Linked DNA regions of Actinocatenispora sera. The main gene of each other region encodes a partner of the protein of the gene in region 2 in a complex. Links are inferred from orthologs where the notes say so. Each region holds a gene or a part of one and is shown on either strand. Other genes may lie near its edges.

The links.
Region 1: the proteins of uvrB (region 2) and pcrA are in contact, whole or in part, in a crystal structure (PDB 7EGT), measured with the Thermus thermophilus proteins. The link is inferred for Actinocatenispora sera from one-to-one orthologs. Residues at the interface, in WP_096411307.1 of Thermus thermophilus: Glu23, Leu25, Arg26, Asp27, Gly28, Glu29, Arg30, Phe31, Arg55, Glu326, Asp327, Phe328, Glu379, Ser382, Gln383, His398, Gly400, Arg401; in WP_096412145.1 of Thermus thermophilus: His654, Arg656, Phe657, Gln666, Asp668, Glu669, Lys680, Arg681, Leu682, Ser683, Lys685, Tyr686, Ala687.

What each region holds. Positions count from the first base shown.
Region 1 is NZ_AP023354.1:2,301,445-2,310,999, reverse strand. What follows is about bases 3,099-6,154. They hold pcrA (DNA helicase PcrA), read right to left. Parts: upstream 5,820-6,154; coding sequence 3,378-5,819; downstream 3,099-3,377. Other genes in these bases: Asera_RS11135 (alanine--tRNA ligase-related protein), read right to left, coding at 3,099-3,122. Also shown: Asera_RS11145 (M23 family metallopeptidase), read left to right, coding at 216-941; Asera_RS11140 (DinB family protein), read right to left, coding at 946-1,722; more of Asera_RS11135, read right to left, coding at 1,806-3,098; Asera_RS11125 (M4 family metallopeptidase), read left to right, coding at 6,191-8,161; Asera_RS11120 (chorismate mutase), read left to right, coding at 8,467-8,775; Asera_RS11115 (PIG-L deacetylase family protein), read left to right, coding at 8,820-9,555. UniProt on the Escherichia coli protein: A helicase with DNA-dependent ATPase activity. Unwinds DNA duplexes with 3'-5' polarity. Translocates on single-stranded DNA with 3'-5' polarity. Initiates unwinding more efficiently from a nicked substrate than double-stranded DNA.
Region 2 is NZ_AP023354.1:5,175,992-5,185,382, reverse strand. Bases 3,723-6,614 are described here. They hold uvrB (excinuclease ABC subunit UvrB), read left to right. Parts: upstream 3,723-4,058; coding sequence 4,059-6,170; downstream 6,171-6,614. Other genes in these bases: pnuC (nicotinamide riboside transporter PnuC), read left to right, coding at 6,614-6,614; Asera_RS24490 (hypothetical protein), read left to right, coding at 6,183-6,554. In the rest of the region: Asera_RS24515 (ABC transporter ATP-binding protein), read left to right, coding at 206-1,123; Asera_RS24510 (ABC transporter permease), read left to right, coding at 1,123-1,839; Asera_RS24505 (sensor histidine kinase), read left to right, coding at 1,925-3,082; Asera_RS24500 (response regulator transcription factor), read left to right, coding at 3,079-3,684; more of pnuC, read left to right, coding at 6,615-7,381; Asera_RS24480 (AAA family ATPase), read left to right, coding at 7,378-8,481; Asera_RS24475 (antibiotic biosynthesis monooxygenase family protein), read right to left, coding at 8,525-8,815; Asera_RS24470 (TerC family protein), read left to right, coding at 9,090-9,391. UniProt on the Escherichia coli protein: The UvrABC repair system catalyzes the recognition and processing of DNA lesions. A damage recognition complex composed of 2 UvrA and 2 UvrB subunits scans DNA for abnormalities.

The DNA.
Region 1 (9,555 bases), 2.9 Mb from region 2 along the record:
GCGCGGCACAGTGTGACGCTTCCCGCAGGGGATGTATCGGCGCATTACCGGCTAATCGATCCTCGCACCGATGCCGGTACCCGATGGGGCACGCAAACGCGGACACTCCGCGCCGCCCCGAGTGCTTACCGTGATCGCCGCGTCGGTGCGGCCGCCGGCGCGGCGACTCGCGGCACACCCCCGGTGCCGCGGACGACCCCCTGGAGGACCGAACGTTGGCGCTGCTGCCGAGGCGGTTCCGCAGCACCGGACGGCACCACCTGCCGCCCCGGCGCGGTCGGCGCGCCCTGACCGTCGCCGCCACCCTGACCGTGGCGTCCGCGCTGGGCGCCGGCGCGGCGTACGCGGCCACCGAACATCCGACCGGCCCGCCGACCGGGGCGCCGGCGTCGGCCGCGCCGGCCACCGCGGACCGGCAGCGAGTGGCGCAGCAGCGCGCCTCGCGGGGCAGGGCCCGTACCGCGTCGCCGTCGGCCAGCGCGTCGCGATCGGCGACACCGTCCCCCAGCCCCTCCCGGAGCGCAACGGCGAAGCCGAAGCCGGTCGAGTGGGTACTGCCGGTACACGGCTACACCGTGACCTCGCAGTTCGGTGCCCGGTGGGGCACCAACCATCCGGGCATCGACCTTGCCGTCGGTACCGGCACCCCGGTGTACGCGGCGCACGCCGGCACGGTGACGCTGGCCGGCTGGGACGGCGGGTACGGCAACGGCGTCGAGATCGACGACGGCGCCGGACTGTCCACTGTGTACGGGCACAACTCGTCCGTGGCGGTGTCGGCCGGCCAGCACGTCACGCGCGGCCAGCTCATCGCGTACTCCGGCTCGACCGGCGACTCGACCGGCCCGCACGTGCACTTCGAGCTGCGCCGCGACGGCGTCGCCTTCGACCCCGTCCCGTACCTGCGGGCCCGCGGCCTGAACCTGCTCGCCGGCGGCTGACCGGTCAGCGGCTCCGGTTCGCCAGCGCGGTGAGGTCGCGCTCGGCGTACAGCCGGTGCTCCCACTCCTCGTTGAGCACGGTCAGCAGGCACTCGCGTACCGGAAAGGACCGGGGCGGCGGCCAGCCCGGCGCGTCGACCGGCTCGGTGTCCGCGGCGAGCGACTCGTCCGTCAGCCCGTCGACGACCTCCCGGACGGTCCCCATCCGGTCCCGGCGCAGCGCCAGCACCTCGTCCAGCGACGGTCGCGCCGCGCGGTCCCGCGGGGTGCCCGGCGTGTCCGGCATCTCGTCCCAGGGTAGGTCCAGCGGATCCCACGGCGCCGGATCGCCGAGGATCGCCCGCCGGACCCACGCGTCTGTCGCGTACACCAGGTGCCGCAGCGTCTCGGTGAACGACCACTCGCCGTCGACCGACTCGTGCAGCAGCGCGGGATCGAGCCCCCGGGCGCGCCCGACCGTACCGGCCCACAGCCGTTCCACCACGTCCCACGCCGTGCGGAACCCGGCCGGGTCGGTCGGCCGCATCCGCACGCGGTCCGGGTACCGCCGGTCGAGCTCGGCGGTGACGTACTCGTCGACCCGCACCCCGTTGATCGTCACGTTGCGCAGCTCGCCGTGGATGTCGACGCCGTCCAGCTCGACACCACGCAGCACCGCGCCGGACAGGTCCACCGCACGGAACCGGGTCCCGCTCAGGTCGACCGCGCGGAACTCGGCACCGCTCAGATCGGTGTGCTCGAACCGCGAGCCGCGCAGCTCCGCATCCCGGTAGTCCACCATGTCGGGACGGTACCGCCATCGACACGGCCGAGGGGGCCGTCCCGGCCGCGCGGACGAACCACGCCCGCGCGGCCGGTGGCTGGCTACGCGGACACCCCCTCGTACAGGTCGGTGACCACCTCCGGCGGCAGGCCGTGGGTGTCGTGCAGGTAGTGCAGGTCGTCGTCGGTCAGCGGCCGCCCCCGGTACCGGCCGAGCACCCGCCGGCCACGCCGCACCAGCTCGCCGAACCGGCGCTGCTCGTCGAGCAGGACGCCACGGACCGGCGTCCGCGGGTCCTGCCGGAAGTGCCGTAGCGTCTCGGTGATCACCTCGTCCGGCAGGTCGGACAGCGAGTGCGTCTCGTCCTCCCGCCACAGCCGGGTCAGCACCCGGCGGATCAGCCGGCGCGGCACGTAGCCGCGGCCGGTCGGCCCGGGACGCACCCCGTCACCGAGCAGCGCGACGACCGACCGCAGGTGGTCGCTGACGACCCGCTCGGTGGGCCCGTGCACGCCCCACAACCGCCGCGCGGTCGACAGCCACGGCAGGAACAGGTCGGTGTCGTACCCGGTGGACACCCCGCTCAGCAGCGTCACCAGGCGTTCCAGGCCCATGCCGGTGTCCACGACGCGCCGGGGAAGCGGTTCCAGCGAGCCGTCGGGGAGCCGCCGGTAGCGCATCTCGACGTGGTTCCACAGCTCCATCCAGCGCGAGTCGGTGCCGGGCGTGCCGGTCGGCGTACCGTCGCCGGTCCAGACGTGGATCTCCGAGTCCGGGCCACACGGGCCGGTCGGCCCCAGCGACCACCAGTTCTCCGGCTCGAGCTCCACCGGTACGCCGAGTTCGGTCCAGGTGCGCTCCGACTCGTCGTCCGGCCCGAGCTCGTCGCTGCCGCCGAACACGGTGACGTACAAGCGATCCGGCCGCAGGCCGAACCCGTCGGTGAGCAGCTCGTACCCCCAGCGCAGGCTCTGCTCGTGCGAGTAGTCGCCGAAGGACCAGCTGCCGAGCATCTCGAACAGGGTGTAGTGCCGGTCGTCGCCGACCTCGTCCAGATCGGTGGTGCGCAGGCAGCGCTGTACGTTCACCAGCCGGCCGCCGAGCGGATGGCGACCGGTCTCCAGGTGCCGTACCAGGGGATGCACGCCCGAGGTGGTGAACAGCACCGGATCGCCGGGCGGCGGGATCAGCGAGCCGCCCGGCAGCGGCTCGTGCCCGAGTCGTCGGTAGAAGTCGAGGAACGTGGCGAGGATCTGCTCGGTCCCGTACCCGGAACTCGGCGTGCCGCCGAGAACCCTTGGGCCGTCGAGCATCCGCTCGCTGTCGAGATCCCGCTCGGTACCGTGGACCGGCTCGGTGTCGTGGACCGGCCCGGTGTCGTGGATCGGTTCGATGTCGTGGATCGGTGTGGTGTCCATCGTGGACTCCTGTCGGTGCGCGGGTGGCGCGACCGGACACCGCCGACGACAGGGAGTCTCGAGGCCCACTGGGCCGGGAGGAGACACGAATCCGGCGACCGTGTCCGGTCGCCGGATGAATGCAGGGTCAGGCGGCGGCCGGCGAGCTGGCAGCTCGCGCGGCCGCGGCGAGATTCACCACGAGGCCCTGCATGAGGCAAGCATAGCCGCCGGGGCCGGCCTCGGCGGCGTGATATCGCTCGCGGACGTCGCGGGTCAGAGCTTCTGGATCGGGGCGTGCCGCAGCACGATCCACATGGTCTGGTCGCCGAAGTCGATCTGCGCCTGGGCCCGCGGACCGGAGCCCTGCACCGCCACCACCCGGCCGAGACCGTGCCGGTCGTGGTTGACCCGGTCGCCCGGGGCCAGCGACGGCACCTGCCGCATCTCGCTGGCCGCACCGACCAGCTTCGGATCCAGCCCCAGCTTGCCGGCCAGCGCCTTGCTCTTCGGCCCGCCGGTCAGCTCGCTGCTCGGCCCCCGGTACTGGGCGGACTCGCCCCGGCCGACCCCACCGCGGGTCCAGCTGGTGTACGCGTCGGCGGTGCGCTTCCAGTCGATCAGCTCGGTCGGCAGCTCCGGCACGAACCGCGACTCCGGGTTGTACTGCGGCTGTCCCCAGGCCGAGCGCGTGACGGCCCGCGAGAGGTACAGCCGCTGCCGGGCCCGGGTGATCCCGACGTAGGCGAGCCGGCGCTCCTCCTCCAGCTCGCGCTTGTCACCCATGGACCGCATGTGCGGGAAGACGCCGTCCTCCATCCCGGTCAGGAACACCACCGGGAACTCCAGCCCCTTCGCGGTGTGCAGGGTCATCAGGGTGACCACGCCGGACTGCTCGCCGTCGCCGTCCGGGATCTCGTCCGCGTCGGCGACCAGCGCCACCTGCTCCAGGAACCCGGCCAGCGACGGGGTCTCCTCGATCTCCTCGCCGGCCGCGTCGTCGTCCTCGCCGGCCGCGGCGGCGCGCTCGATCCGCTCGGTGTACTCCCGGGCGACGCTGACGAGCTCCTGCAGGTTCTCCACCCGGCCGGCGTCCTGCGGGTCGTCGCTCTCCTCCAGCTCGGCCAGGTAGCCGGACCGGGCGAGCACCGCCTCCAGCACGTCCTCGGGCGGCTCGGTGGCGGCCATCTGGCGCACCTCGGCCATGATCGCGGTGAAGTCGCCGATGCCCTTCACCGCACGCGAGGAGATGCCGATCGCCTCGCCGGCCCGTTCCAGCGCGGCGCCGAACGAGATGTTCTCCTTGCTGGCCAACGCATCCACGCACGCCTCGGCCCGCTCGCCGATGCCCCGGCGCGGGGTGTTCAGGATGCGCCGGACGCTGACCACGTCGTCCGGGTTGGCGATCGCGCGCAGGTAGGCGAGCGCGTCCCGGACCTCCTTGCGCTCGTAGAACCGGACCCCACCGACCACCTTGTACGGCACGCCGAAGCGGATGAAGATGTCCTCGAAGACACGCGACTGCGCGTTGGTGCGGTAGAAGACCGCGACGTCGGCCGGCTTGTACCCCTCGTCGTCGACGAGGCGGTCGATCTCCTTGGCCACCCAGTCGGCCTCGTCGTGCTCGTTGTCCGCGACGTAGCCGACGATCTTCTCGCCCGTCCCGGAGTCGGACCACAGGTTCTTGGGCTTGCGCTCGGTGTTGCGCTCGATCACCCGGTTGGCCGCGTTGAGGATCGTCTGGGTGGAGCGGTAGTTCTGCTCCAGCAGGATGGTCTCGGCGGTCGGGAAGTCGCGCTCGAACTCCATGATGTTGCGGATGGTCGCGCCGCGGAACGCGTAGATCGACTGGTCCGCGTCACCGACCACGCACAGCTCGGCCGGCGGCACCGGCTCGCCCTCGTCGTCCACCGGTTCCGGCAGGCTCCCGCTGCCGCCGCCCACGAGTTCCTTGATCAGCACGTACTGGGCGTGGTTGGTGTCCTGGTACTCGTCCACCAGGATGTGCCGGAACCGCCGGTGGTAGTGCTCGGCGACGTCGGGGAAGGTCTGCAGCAGCCGCACCGTGGTCATGATCAGGTCGTCGAAGTCGAGCGCGTGCGCCTGCCGCAACCGCTGCTGGTAGGACGTGTACGCCTCGGCCAGCGCCCGCTCGGCCGGCCCGGACGCCCGGGCCGCGAACGTCGCCTCGTCGACCAGCTCGTTCTTCAGGTTCGACACCTGGGCAGCGAGCGACCGGGCCGGGTAGCGCTTCGGGTCGAGGTCGAGCTCGCGCGCCACCAGCTGCATCAGCCGGCGCGAGTCGTCCGCGTCGTAGATGGAGAACGTCGACTTCAGCCCGGCGTGCTCGTGCTCGGCGCGCAGGATCCGCACGCAGGCGGAGTGGAAGGTGGACACCCACATCCGCCGGCCGCGCGGCCCGACCAGGCCGGCGACCCGCTCGCGCATCTCGCCGGCCGCCTTGTTGGTGAACGTGATCGCCATGATCTGGCCGGGTGTCACGTCCCGCGCGGCGAGCAGGTAGGCGATCCGGTGGGTCAGCACGCGGGTCTTGCCGGACCCGGCGCCGGCGACGATCAGCAGCGGCGAACCGGCGTGCACGACCGCCGCCCGCTGCTGCGCGTTGAGCCCGCGCAGCAGCTCGTCGGGGTCGGTGGCGGGCGGCCGACGGGCCGACGAGGCGGGCTGGACCGGTGGGATCTCGAAGAGTGCGTGCATCGCGACCGAGTCTATGCCGGGGCACCGACACCACTCGCGGCGCGACCACCCGACACCGGGCGCCGGCGACCGCCCGGTTCGGTGCCGGGTGCCGGGTGCCGGGTGCCGAGCATGCCGGTACGGGAACACCCCCTGAATGCGATGGCCCCGGTTTCCGCGCCGGGGTCATCGCCCGCGGGCAGCGCAGGGTGCCGCGGTGACTGTGGGTCGTACGACCGGTCGGTTCAGTGGCGATTGTGGGTAATTCTACCTAATTATCGTCATCAATCTTAAAAGCCAGTTAAGAGTGCCTTTACGCCGGTGCAAAAGCCCTGTTATACCCGCCTTCCGTGACAACAGTCACGTACCCCTCAAAGTCTGGGAGGCTCAGGGTGAGAAAGACCCTCGCCGCCGCGGGCGCCGCGGTACTCGTCGCCGGAGGCATCGGCGCCGGGTTGGCCGCGTCTGCACAAGCAGGACCGGTGATCCCCAGCCGGGCGCAGGCCATCAGTACGGCCAACAGCGCGCTGACCGCACACCGCAGCGCGATCCACGCGTCCAGCTCCGACAACTTCAAGGTCCGCCGGGTCGTCACCGACCCGAGCGGCGCGACCCACGTCCGCTACACCCGCACGTACCACGGGATGCCCGTCTACGGCGGTGACTTCGTCGTGCACAACGCGCCGGGCGGCTCGTACGCCGGGGTGACCGTGGCGCAGCACCACACCATCGACGTCGACACCAGCGCGAAGGTCGGTGCGGCCGCGGCCGCGAAGACCTCCCGGGCCGACCACCAGGGCAAGGTCACCGCGGTCGGCGACCCGAAGCTCGTGGTGGACGCGACCGCCGGTACGCCGGTTCTCGCGTACGAGACCGTGGTGACCGGCTACCAGGCCGACGGGCAGACCCCGAGCAAGGCGCACGTGCTGGTCGACGCCGACACCGGCAGGACCATCCGCTCCTGGGACGAGGTCGAGAACGTCGCCGGTACCGGGCAGGGCCTGTTCGTCGGCACCGTCGACCTGGACACCACCCAGTCCGGCAGCGGCTACGAGATGGTCGACCCGTCGCACGGCAACGGCTACACCTGCGACCTGAACAACACCGAGAGCGGCACCTGCACCACGCTGACCGACTCGGACAACAAGTGGGGCAACGGCAGCAACTCCGACCGCGCCACCGCCGGCGTCGACGTGGCGTACGGCGCCGCGATGACGTTCGACTACTACAAGGAGAAGCAGGGCCGCAACGGCATCTTCGGCGACGGCAAGGGTGTGCCGTCCCGGGTGCACTACGGCGACAACTACGTCAACGCCTTCTGGGACGGCCAGCAGATGACGTACGGCGACGGCGAGGGCAACAACGCCCCGCTCGTCGAGATCGACGTCGCCGGCCACGAGATGTCCCACGGCGTGTCCGAGGCGCTGGCCGACCTGGGCTACTCCGGCGACGTCGGCGGCATCAACGAGGCCAACAGCGACATCTTCGGCACCATGGTCGAGTTCTACGCCAACAACAGCGAGGACCCGGGCGACTACGACATCGGCGAGAAGATCGACATCAACGGTGACGGGACCCCGCTGCGGTACATGTACCACCCGTCGCTGGACGGTGCGTCCTACGACTGCTGGTCCTCGGCCGTACCGCAGTCCGACCCGCACTACTCGTCGGGTGTCGGCAACCACCTGTTCTTCCTGCTCGCCGAGGGCAGCGGAGACACCCAGTACGGCAACAGCCCGACCTGCAACAACTCGACCGTCACCGGCATCGGGCGGGACAAGGCCGCGAACATCTGGTACCACGCCCTGGACGCCTACATGGTCTCCACCGAGACCTACGCGCAGGCCCGCCAGGACACCCTGAAGGCCGCGACCGACCTGTACGGCCAGTGCAGCGCCGAGTACCAGGCGACCCAGTCGGCGTGGTCCGCCGTCAGCGTGACCGGCAACGACGCGCCCTGCGACGGCACGCCGGACCCGACCGACCCGACGACGCCGCCGCCCGGCGGCGGGGACGACTGCGACACGGTCACCAGCGCCGCGCCGCAGGACATCCCGGACGCCGGCTCGGTGACCGGTTCGATCGCCGTGGCGGACTGCGCCGGCAACGCCACCGCGCAGACCACGATCACCGTGCACATCAGCCACTCGTACCGCGGTGACCTGCAGATCGACCTGATCTCGCCGAAGGGCGACACGGCCCGGCTGAAGAACGCCAACCCGTACGACAGCGCGGCCGACGTGGACGCGACCTACACGGTGAACGCCTCCGACGAGACCCGCAACGGCACCTGGAAGCTGAAGGTGACCGACGTGTACTCCGGCGACACCGGCACGCTCGACTCCTGGTCGGTGCAGTTCTGACCCAGGCACCGAGCTCGCTGGTCCGGCGCCGAGGGCGGCAACCCGCTCTCGGCGCCGTGTATAGTCGCAGCGTGCTGTTCGACGCGCGATTTTATGGCTATGGCACCGGAGTCCCGGCAGCCGTAGGTCGCGCCTGAACACACCGCAGACCGATACGAACGCCCCGGGCTCCCCGAGCCCGGGGCGTTTCGTCTGCCGGGGCGGGGTGCCGGGCCGACGACCAGGAGCATCCGATGAGCGAGCGTCAGAATCACGGGCATCGTGCCGTCGCGCCTCATCGGGCTTCCGACGAAGGAGCACGGCAGATGAGCCCAGCAACCGACAGCCCCGAGACCGGTACCGACCAGCCCGCGGCGAGCGACCGGATCTCGACTCTGCGACGACGCATCGACGAGATAGACGGCCAGATCATCGCCCTGTGGCAGGAACGCGCCGCTGCCTCGCGGGAGGTCGGCGCCACCCGCATCGCATCCGGCGGTACCCGGCTGGTGCTGTCCCGGGAGCGCGTGATCATGGAGCGGTACCGGGAGGGCATGGGCCCGGACGGCACCCAGGTGGCGTTGCTGATCCTGCGCGCCGGCCGCGGCCCGCTCGGCGGTACCGAGACCCCCTGACGTCGGTGCCGCCTCGTGCCGGCGCCACCTTCTACGATCGTGCGGTGAGCGAACAGGACGATCGTGCGGAGAGCGAACGAGACGGCCGGCCGACCGGCGACGACGGGGTCAGGCGGGTGCTCGCGGTGTTCGCGCACCCCGACGACATCGACTTCGGCGCCGCAGGCACCGTCGCGGCGTGGACCGACGCCGGCATCGAGGTGGCGTACGTGCTGGTCACCCGCGGTGACGCGGGCGGCTTCGACGACACCCCGCGGGCCGAGATGCCGAAGATCCGGGAGGCCGAGCAGAAGGCGGCGGCCGCCGCCGTCGGCGTGCACGAGGTGCACTTCCTCGACGGCTACCCGGACGGCGCGGTGTACGTGACCCATCAGCTGCGGCGCGACATCACCCGGCAGATCCGCCGGTTCCGGCCCGACCGGGTCCTCACCAACTCCCCGGTGCGCAGCTGGTCGATGCTCGGCGGCCCGAGCCACCCGGACCACCAGGCGGTCGGCCAGGCCACCACCTACGCGGTGTACCCGGACGCGCGGAACCCGTTCGCGCATCCGGAACTGCTCGCCGAGGAGGGTCTGGCCGCCTGGACGGTGCCGGAGGTCTGGTACTCCGGCGTGCCCGAGCCGGACCACTTCGTCGACATCACCGACACCTTCGATCGCAAGATCGCGGCGCTGCGCTCGCACGCCAGCCAGCTGCCCGACCCGGACGCGATCGTCGGTGGCCTGCGGGAACGGTTCGGTGCCCAGGCCGAGCGGGCCGGCATGTCCCCCGGCCGCATCG
Region 2 (9,391 bases):
GTCCCGCCAGGCACCGACTGGTTTCGCCGGGCGCCGACTGGTTTCCACCGGGGGCGGACCGGTTCCGCCGGGGGCGGACCACCGCCCTGGTTTCCGCCGGGGGCGGACCACCGCCCTGGTTTCCGCCGGGCACTGACGAATGTCATGGCGGAACGCTGCTCGAACGGCACTACCGGCGCTTTCGCGTCTTCGGGACCCTGTACTGGTGACCGAGTTGAAGCATTCCGATGCCGTGTCGTTGCGCGGCATCCGCAAGCGATACGGAGCAGTGACCGCCGTCGCCGGCGTCGATCTGCGCATCGGCCCCGGCGAGGTGGTGGCGCTGCTGGGGCCCAACGGTGCCGGAAAGTCCACCACCGTCGACATCATGCTGGGCCTGCGGGCGCCGGACACCGGGCAGGCCGAGCTGTTCGGCACCCGCCCGCGGGCGGCGCTGGACGCCGGATCGGTCGGCGCCGTCCTGCAGACCGGTGAGCTGATCCCGGGGGCGCGGGTCGGCGAGCTGCTCACCGCGATCGCCGCGCTGCAGCCGCATCCGCTCCCGATCGGGCAGGTCGCCGAGACCGCCGGGGTGGCCGACCTGCTGAAGCGCCGTACCGACCGGCTCTCCGGCGGCCAGGCGCAGCGGGTCCGGTTCGCGCTCGCGCTGCTCGGCGACCCGAGCCTGCTGGTACTCGACGAGCCGACCGCCGGGCTGGACGTGGCGTCCCGGCGCGACTTCTGGGCCTCGGTTCGGGGGTTCGCGGCGGCCGGTCGCACGGTGCTGTTCAGCACGCACTACCTGGAGGAGGCGGACGAGATCGCCGACCGGATCGTGTTGATCGACCGGGGCCGGGTCGTCGCGGACGGCCCGACGACCGCGATCCGGGCGATGGCCGCGGCCCGCACCGTGCGATGCACGCTGCCCGGCGCGGACCGGGCGGCGTTGGCGGAGCTGCCCGGTGCGACGAACGTCGAGGTGCACGGCGACGCGGTGCTGGTGCGTACCACCGACTCCGACGCGACGCTGCGGGCGCTGGTGACCGGCTACCCGCAGGCGCGCGACATCGAGGTGGCCGCGGCCGCGTTGACCGACGCGTTCCTGGCCCTGACCCGACCCGACGCACCGGCGGAGGTGGCCTGATGGGCCGGTACCTGGTGATGGAGATCCGGCGGACGTTGCGCAACGTGCCGTTCCTCGCCTACACGATCTGCTTCCCCGTCGGGTTCTACCTGCTGTTCACGCAGGTCTTCGGCAGCGGCGGCGACAAGGACTGGTCCGCGCAGTACATGGTGTCGATGGCGCTGTACGGGGCGATGGGCGCCGGGCTCACCGGGGTCAGCGCCCGGATCGCCACCGAGCGCACCCGCGGCTGGACGCGGACGCTCGCGCTGACCCCACTGCGGCCGATCGGTTACCTCGGCATCAAGCTCGGCGCCTCGATCCTGCTGACGCTGCCGGTGATCCTGCTGGTGATGGCGTGCGGCTTCGTCGTCAACGGGGTACGGCTGCCGGCCGGTACCTGGTTCGCGCTGGTGCCGCTGCTGTGGCTCGCCACGATCCCGTTCATCGCGCTGGGCGTGGCGATCGGGTACAGCGTGCGCGACGAGGTGGCGAGCGGGGTGTCGGTGGCGCTGCTGTTCGTGCTGTCCATCGGCGGCGGACTGTGGATGCCGGTACAGGTGTTCCCGCACTGGCTCGCGCAGGTCGCGCGGGTGCTCCCGTCGTACCGGGCCGGCGAGCTGAGCTGGCGGCTGCTCGACGGGCACCAGCCGTTCGGCAGCGGTGCGCTGCTGTTCGCGGCCTGGCTGGTGGTGTTGCTCGGGTTCGCCGGCTGGCGGTTCCGGAAGGCGTCCTGACCGGGCCGGTCGCCGGGCGGGCATGCTGCCCGGCGACCGGTACCGGTGCGTCCGGGGCGATGCGGCGATCGGGGAGTGAGGCACCATGTCAGGTGTGACGCAGGAGGACTTCGAGTGGACGCCGCGCCGGCGGCGCGCGGCGACCCTACTGACCTGCGCCTGGCTCGGTTACCTGATCCCGATCTGCGTGTCGGTCGCCACCGAGCCGCCGGGCGCGCCGATGCTGGTGTTCGCCATCGTCGGCCTCGCCGCCTACGTGGTGTTCTTCGTCCGGTTGATCCACGTCGGCATGCAGCGTCCGTTCCGGCTGGCCGCGCCGTACGCGCTGATCGGGCTGATCGCCGTCGGCGTCCTGCTGATGGTCCCGATCGGGTCGACCTGGCGGTACGCGTTCCCGTACTACCTGGTCGCGATCCTGCCCGGGCAGCTGCCGCCGAGGTGGTGGATCCCGAGCCAGGTCACCACGCTGGTGGCGACCACGGTCGTTGCCGTCGGGTACGGCGACCGGGGCGTCAGCCTGATCGGCTACGTCGCCTCGGTGGCGGCGGTGGCGCTGTTCACCTCGATGTTCTTCTGGCTGCTGCGCACCATGGTGCTGCTGCGCATGGCCCGCGCCGAGATGGCCCGGCTGGCGGTCAGCGAGGAGCGGCTGCGCATCGCCCGGGACCTGCACGACGTGCTCGGCCAGCGGCTGGCGGCCGTCGCGTTGCTGTCCGACCTCGCCGGTCGGCTGGCCGGGAGTGACCCGGAGCGGGCCCGGCAACAGAGCGCGGAGGCCGGCCGGCTCGCCCGCGAGGCGCTGGAGGAGGTCCGGGCCACCGTGTCCGGGTTCCGGGACTCGTCGCTGACCGGCGAGCTGTCCACCGCGCAGGCGCTGCTCGCGGCGGCCGGCATCGGCTGCGTGCTGTCCGCCCCGGACGCCGGCTCGGTGCCGGCCCCGCTCGCCGACGTGGCGGGCTGGGTGGTGCGCGAGGGCGTCACGAACGTGGTCCGGCACTCCCGCGCCGGCACGGCGCGGATCACCGTGCGGTCGGCCGACCCGGTCGTGGTCGAGGTCGCCGACGACGGCCACGGCGACGCCACCAGCCCGTACGGCAACGGGCTGACCGGGCTGCGCGAGCGGGTCACCGCGCTCGGCGGCGCGGTGCACACCGAGCGGGTCGACGGCTGGTACCGGCTGTGGGCCGAGCTGCCGGTCACCGCGCCGGGCGGCCGGGTCGCCGCCGCTGCCGGGGCATCGTGATCCGGATCCTGCTGGCCGAGGATCAGCACCTGGTCCGGGGCGCGCTGTCGGCGCTGCTCGGCCTGGAACCGGACCTGACGATCGTGGCCGAGGCCGCCGACGGGGCGGCGGCGGTGGCCGCGGCCCGCACACACCGCCCGGACGTGGCGCTGCTGGACATCGAGATGCCGGTCCTGACCGGGATCGAGGCGACCGAGCAGCTGCGCGTCGCGGTACCGGAGACCAGGGTGCTGATCCTGACCACCTTCGGCCGTCCCGGCTACCTGCGGCGGGCGATGGACGCCGGCGCGCGTGGCTTCGTGGTCAAGGACTCCCCACCGAACGAGCTCGCCGCCGCGATCCGCCGGGTCGCCGCCGGTGACGTGGTACTGGACCCCGCGCTCGCGGTCGCCTCGCTCGGCGCCGGGCCGAGCCCGCTGACCGAGCGCGAACGCGACGTGCTGGCGGCCGGCGCGGGCGGCGCCTCGGTGGCGCAGATCGCCGACCGGCTGGCGCTGTCGGGTGGCACCGTGCGCAACTACCTGTCCAGCGCGATCGGGAAGACCGGGGCCCGCAACCGCACCGAGGCGGCCCGGATCGCCCGCGACAACGGCTGGCTCTGAGCCGGGCGGGGCTCGCGCGGCGAGGCCCCGGCCTCGCGGCCGGAGCCTCGCCGGGCAGGTCGCCCACGGTGGGCGGTCAGGCTCAACCCCCGACCTGCCTCGGGCGCGCCTCACCGGCCGTGGCCGGGGCTGCGACCCCCGCCGGAGATGCGGTACGAGACCGTGAGTGGATCGGCCTCGCTCGTCTTCCCCGGTCGGTGCCGCAAGCGGCCTGCTGCCACGAACGGTAGACCGGTGGGGTGGGCCACACAACCCGTTCCGGCCGAGTGGGCGAACAGCGAGATTCGTGCCGGTTTCGGCGTGGCCGCCCGGGCTGCGCGACCGTGCCGCGTCGGCCGCCCCGAACTGTCGGGGGCCCGTCGTAGCCTGGATGCATGACGCGTGAGATCCCCCGTCGCGAGGGCGCCTTCCAGGTGATCAGCGACTACCAACCCGCTGGTGACCAGCCCGCCGCGATCGACGAGCTGGAGCGGCGGGTCAAGGCGGGGGAGCGGCACACCGTGCTGCTCGGCGCCACCGGCACCGGCAAGAGCGCCACCGCCGCCTGGCTGATCGAGCGGTTGCAGCGGCCGACCCTGGTGCTGGCACCCAACAAGACGCTGTGCGCCCAGCTGGCGAAGGAGCTCGGGGAGCTGCTGCCCAACAACGCGGTCGGCTACTTCGTCAGCTACTACGACTACTACCAGCCCGAGGCGTACATCCCGCAGACCGACACCTACATCGAGAAGGACTCCTCGATCAACGAGGAGGTCGACCGGCTGCGGCACGCCGCGACGATGAACCTGCTGACCCGCTCCGACACGGTGGTGGTGGCCACCGTCTCGGCGATCTACGGCCTGGGCACCCCGCAGGAGTACATCGAGCGGGCGGTGCGGCTGACCGTCGGTACCGAATACGACCGGGACGCGTTGCTGCGCCGGCTGGTCGACGACCAGTACACCCGCAACGACGTGGCGTTCCAGCGCGGCACGTTCCGGGTGCGCGGGGACACGCTGGAGATCATCCCGGCGTACGAGGAGCTCGCGGTGCGCATCGAGTTCTTCGGCGACGAGGTCGAGAAGATGTACTACTTGCATCCGCTGACCGGTGAGGTGATCCGGGAGGCCGAGGATCTGATGATCTTCCCGGCGAGCCACTACGTGGCCGGCCCGGAGCGGATGGAGCGGGCCATCCGCGACATCGAGGCGGAGCTGGGCGAGCGGCTCGCCGAGCTGGACCGGCAGGGCAAGCTGCTGGAGTCGCAGCGGCTGCGGATGCGCACCCAGTACGACATCGAGATGATGCGGCAGGTGGGCTTCTGTTCCGGCATCGAGAACTACTCGATGCACTTCGACGGCCGGGCGCCCGGCACCCCGCCGCACACCCTGCTCGACTACTTCCCGGACGACTTCCTGACCATCATCGACGAGTCGCACAACACCGTCCCGCAGATCGGCGGGATGTACGAGGGCGACGCGTCGCGCAAGCGCACCCTGATCGAGCACGGCTTCCGGCTGCCGTCGGCCGCCGACAACCGGCCGCTGCGGTTCGACGAGTTCGAAGAGCGGGTCGGCCAGACCGTGTACATGTCGGCCACCCCCGGCCCGTGGGAGCTGGAGCGCTCGGGTGGTGAGTTCGTCGAGCAGGTGATCCGGCCGACCGGCCTGGTCGACCCGCAGGTGGTGGTGCTGCCCACGAAGGGGCAGATCGACGACCTGATGGCGCAGATCAACGAGCGCACCGAGCGCAACGAGCGGGTGCTGGTCACCACGCTGACCAAGAAGATGGCCGAGGACCTCACCGACTACCTGCTGGAGCACAACATCCGGGTGCGCTACCTGCACTCGGAGGTCGACACGCTGCGCCGGGTCGAGCTGCTGCGCGAGCTGCGCCAGGGCGAGTACGACGTGCTCGTCGGCATCAACCTGCTGCGGGAGGGGCTCGACCTGCCCGAGGTGTCGCTGGTGGCGATCCTGGACGCGGACAAGGAAGGCTTCCTGCGCTCCGGTACCAGCCTGATCCAGACCATCGGCCGCGCCGCCCGCAACGTGTCCGGCCAGGTGATCATGTACGCGGACGCGATCACCCCGTCGATGCGGCACGCGCTGGAGGAGACCGATCGGCGGCGCGAGAAGCAGGTCGCCTACAACGCCGAGCACGGCGTCGACCCGCAGCCGTTGCGCAAGAAGATCGGCGACATCCTGGACGACATCTACCGGGCCGCCGACGACGCCGAGTCGCTGGTCGGCGGCGGTGGCCGGCAGCAGTCCCGGGGCAAGGCGCCGGTGCCGGAGGCGCGCAGCCGCAACCGTTCCCGGGCCGCGTCCGGCGAGCCGACCGGCGCCGGGATGGCCCGCGCAGAGCTCGCCGACCTGATCCAGCAGCTCAACGACCAGATGCTCGCGGCCGCCCGGGAGTTGCAGTTCGAGCTCGCCGCGCGAATCCGTGATGAGATAGCCGAGTTGAAGAAGGAGCTGCGCGGCATGGACGCCGCCGGCGTGAAGTGAGGTGGACAGCTGATGACCGTCGGGCGCCGCACCGGTTCGCCAGTGCCCCCGGACGCCGAGGACATGACGCTGCTCGGCGGTGGTCGGCTGCCGGCCGGCAACACCCGGCCGTTGCTGGAGCTGCTCACCATGTACGCCGGCAGTGGCTTCGATCCGGCCGAGTGGTCGGCCGCCGAGTCGGCGTTGCAGCAGACCGACGACGCCACCGGCTCCTGGTACACCCATCCCATCCTCGGCGGGGTGGCCCGGCTGGTGGTGGTGATGGCGCGGGCATCCGAGGACGAGGTGCTGATGCGGGTCTGGGGTGACGAGCGCGCCGGACTCAACGAGCGGATCGACACCCTGTTCGACGTCGGGTCGATGTTCCGGATGTCGCCGGCCTGACTTCTCCCCGACCGCACCGACCGGTAGCGTGTGCCCGGCCGGTTCGGTGGGGAGGGTGGGTGTTCGGGTCGATCCTGGCGGCGCTGACCGCGCCGCTGTTCACCGCGCTGGGTACGTCGGTGAGTGGTGCGGAGGCGTTCGGGTTCGTCACCGGTGCGCTGTGCGTGTGGCTGGTCGCGCGGCAGCACATCGCGAACTGGCCGATCGGCATCGCCAACAACGTGTTCTTCGTCGTGCTGTTCGCCGGCTCCGGGCTGTACGCGGACGCCGGGCTGCAGATCGTCTACATCGCGCTGGCCGGCTACGGCTGGTGGCAGTGGGTGTACGGCACCGGTCGCCGGGTCGAGCTGCCGGTCACCCGGACCACCCGGGTCGAGTGGTGCTGGCTCGCCGGCTGCGGCCTCGCCGGTACCGCCGGGTTGTGGTTGCTGCTGTCCCGGCTCACCGACTCGACCGTGCCGGTCGGTGACGCGGTCACCACGGTGCTGTCGCTGCTCGCCACGTACGGGCAGTCGCGCAAGCGGTGGGAGAGCTGGTTGTTCTGGATCGCCGCGGACCTGGTCTACATCCCGCTGTACGCCTACAAGCAGTTGTGGCTGACCGCGTTGCTGTACGTGCTGTTCCTCGCGCTGTGCCTGTTCGGTCTGCGTGGCTGGCTGGCCGACCTGCACCGCGCCGGCGCCACCCGGCCGCGGCCGGCGCCCGACCCGACGGATGCCGGACGGGCGGGCGGGCCCACGGTGCGGGCGGCGAGTGCCCGACCGGTCACGGCCGGGGCGGCGGGCGCGGAACCGGCGGTCGGTCCGGCCGAACCGGAGCAGCCGTGAACGCCGTCGCCCGCCACCGGCACGGCCTGGTACTGGGGAAGTTCTACCCCCCGCACGCGGGCCACCGGTACCTGATCGACACCGCCGCGGCGGCCTGCGCCCGCCTCACCGTGGTGTGCGCACCGTCCACCATGGAGTCGATCCCGCTGGCGGACCGGCTGGCCTGGCTGCGGGAGATCCATGCCGGCCAGCCGCACGTGCGTGTCGTCGGCGGGTACGACGACGATCCGATCGACTACCACGACGACGCGGTGTGGGCGGCGCACGTGGAGTTCACCCGCACGCTGGTGGCGAAGGCCGCGGCGGACGACGGGGTGCCGGCGCGGATCGACGCGGTGTTCAGCTCCGAGTCGTACGGGCCGGAGCTGGCGCGGCGCTTCGACGCCAGGCACGTCCCGGTCGATCCGGACCGGCGGGTCGTGCCGGTGTCGGGTACCGCGGTACGGGCGGATCCGGCGGCCCACTGGTCGCTGCTGGCCGCCCCGGTACGGGCCGGGCTGGCGCGCCGGGTGGTCGTGGTCGGCGCGGAGTCCACCGGCACCACCACCCTCGCCCGGGCACTCGCGCACCGGTACCGGCGGCGCGGCGGCGTCTGGGCGCGCACCCGCTGGGTGCCGGAGTACGGGCGGGAGCGGACCGAGGAGAAGCTCGCCGTGCTGCGCGCCGCCGACTCGGCCGCGTCGGTGTTCGACGTGACGTGGCAGCGCGACGACTTCGTCGAGGTGGCCCGGCGGCAGAACGAGCGGGAGGACACGGCGGCCCGGGACACCTCGCCGCTGCTGGTGTGCGACACGGACGCGTTCGCCACCGCGGTGTGGGAGCAGCGCTACCTCGGTACGGCCTCGGCGGCCGTGACGGCGCAGGCCCGGCGCCCGGACCTGTACCTGCTCACCGACCACGTCGGGGTGCCGTTCGTCGACGACGGGCTGCGCGACGGGGAACAGCTCCGGCCGTGGATGACCGAGCGGTTCCGCGAGGTACTGGCCGCGCAGCCGGCGCCGGTCGTCGAGCTGACCGGGCCGCTGCCGGCGCGACTGGAGACGGCCACGGCGGCCTGCGACGCCGTACTGACCTGGCGGTTCGCAGACCCGCTCGGCTGACCGGGTGCGCACCCGACCGAGGGGGCCCGGCGAGTGGCTCGGCTCAGTGCAGGTCGGTGAAGTGCTCCACCCGCGGCGGCTGCGCGAAGTACGGGCCGATCAGGCCGCGCCACGCGCCGTACCGCTCGCTGGCCCGGAAGTTCTGCTCGTGTGCCTCGACCGAGTCCCACTCGACGAGCAGGACGAATCGGGACGGGCTCTCCACCCCCCGGGTCATCCGCACCGAACGGCAGCCGGGCGTGCCGGTCAGCAGCTCCCGGGCCGTGCGGTACGCGGCGGCGAAATCGTCCTCGCTACCAGCGGTGACGTCGATCAGCCCTACCTCCAGCACCATGCCGGCCAGTATGCCGAGCGCCAGCGACGCAGGTACGGCCGGGTCCGCTCGCCCGGTCGGGCGAAAAAGGCATTGCGAACCTGGTCACCCTGGCTCGCGACGGCGGGGTGGCGGGGTGAGAATAGGGGCAAGGAGGGGAGTACTCCCGACGCGCCGGTTCCGTCAACACGGTGCGCCGTGGCGCGAGCCGCGGTGCCCCGGGGCCGGTGGCTGTGGCGGCGCCACGGTGGAAGAGACCTCCGGTAGATCACCGTCTCTACCGGAAGGCCACATCGTGGTGGTGCATGACTGGGTGTGGGTGGCAACCATCGTGGGGCTGCTCGCCATTCTGCTGGCCGACCTGGCGATCGTGGGTCGGCGCCCGCATGTACCGACCTTGCGTGAATGCACCATGTGGGTGGTCTTCTACGTCGGTCTGGCCGGTCTGTTCGGTCTCGGGCTGTTCCTGCTGGCCGGAGCGAACCCGGCGACCGAGTTCTTCACCGGTTGGATCACCGAGTACAGCCTGTCGGTGGACAACCTGTTCATCTTCATGATCATCATGGCGCGGTTCGCGGTGCCGCGGGCGCTGCAGCA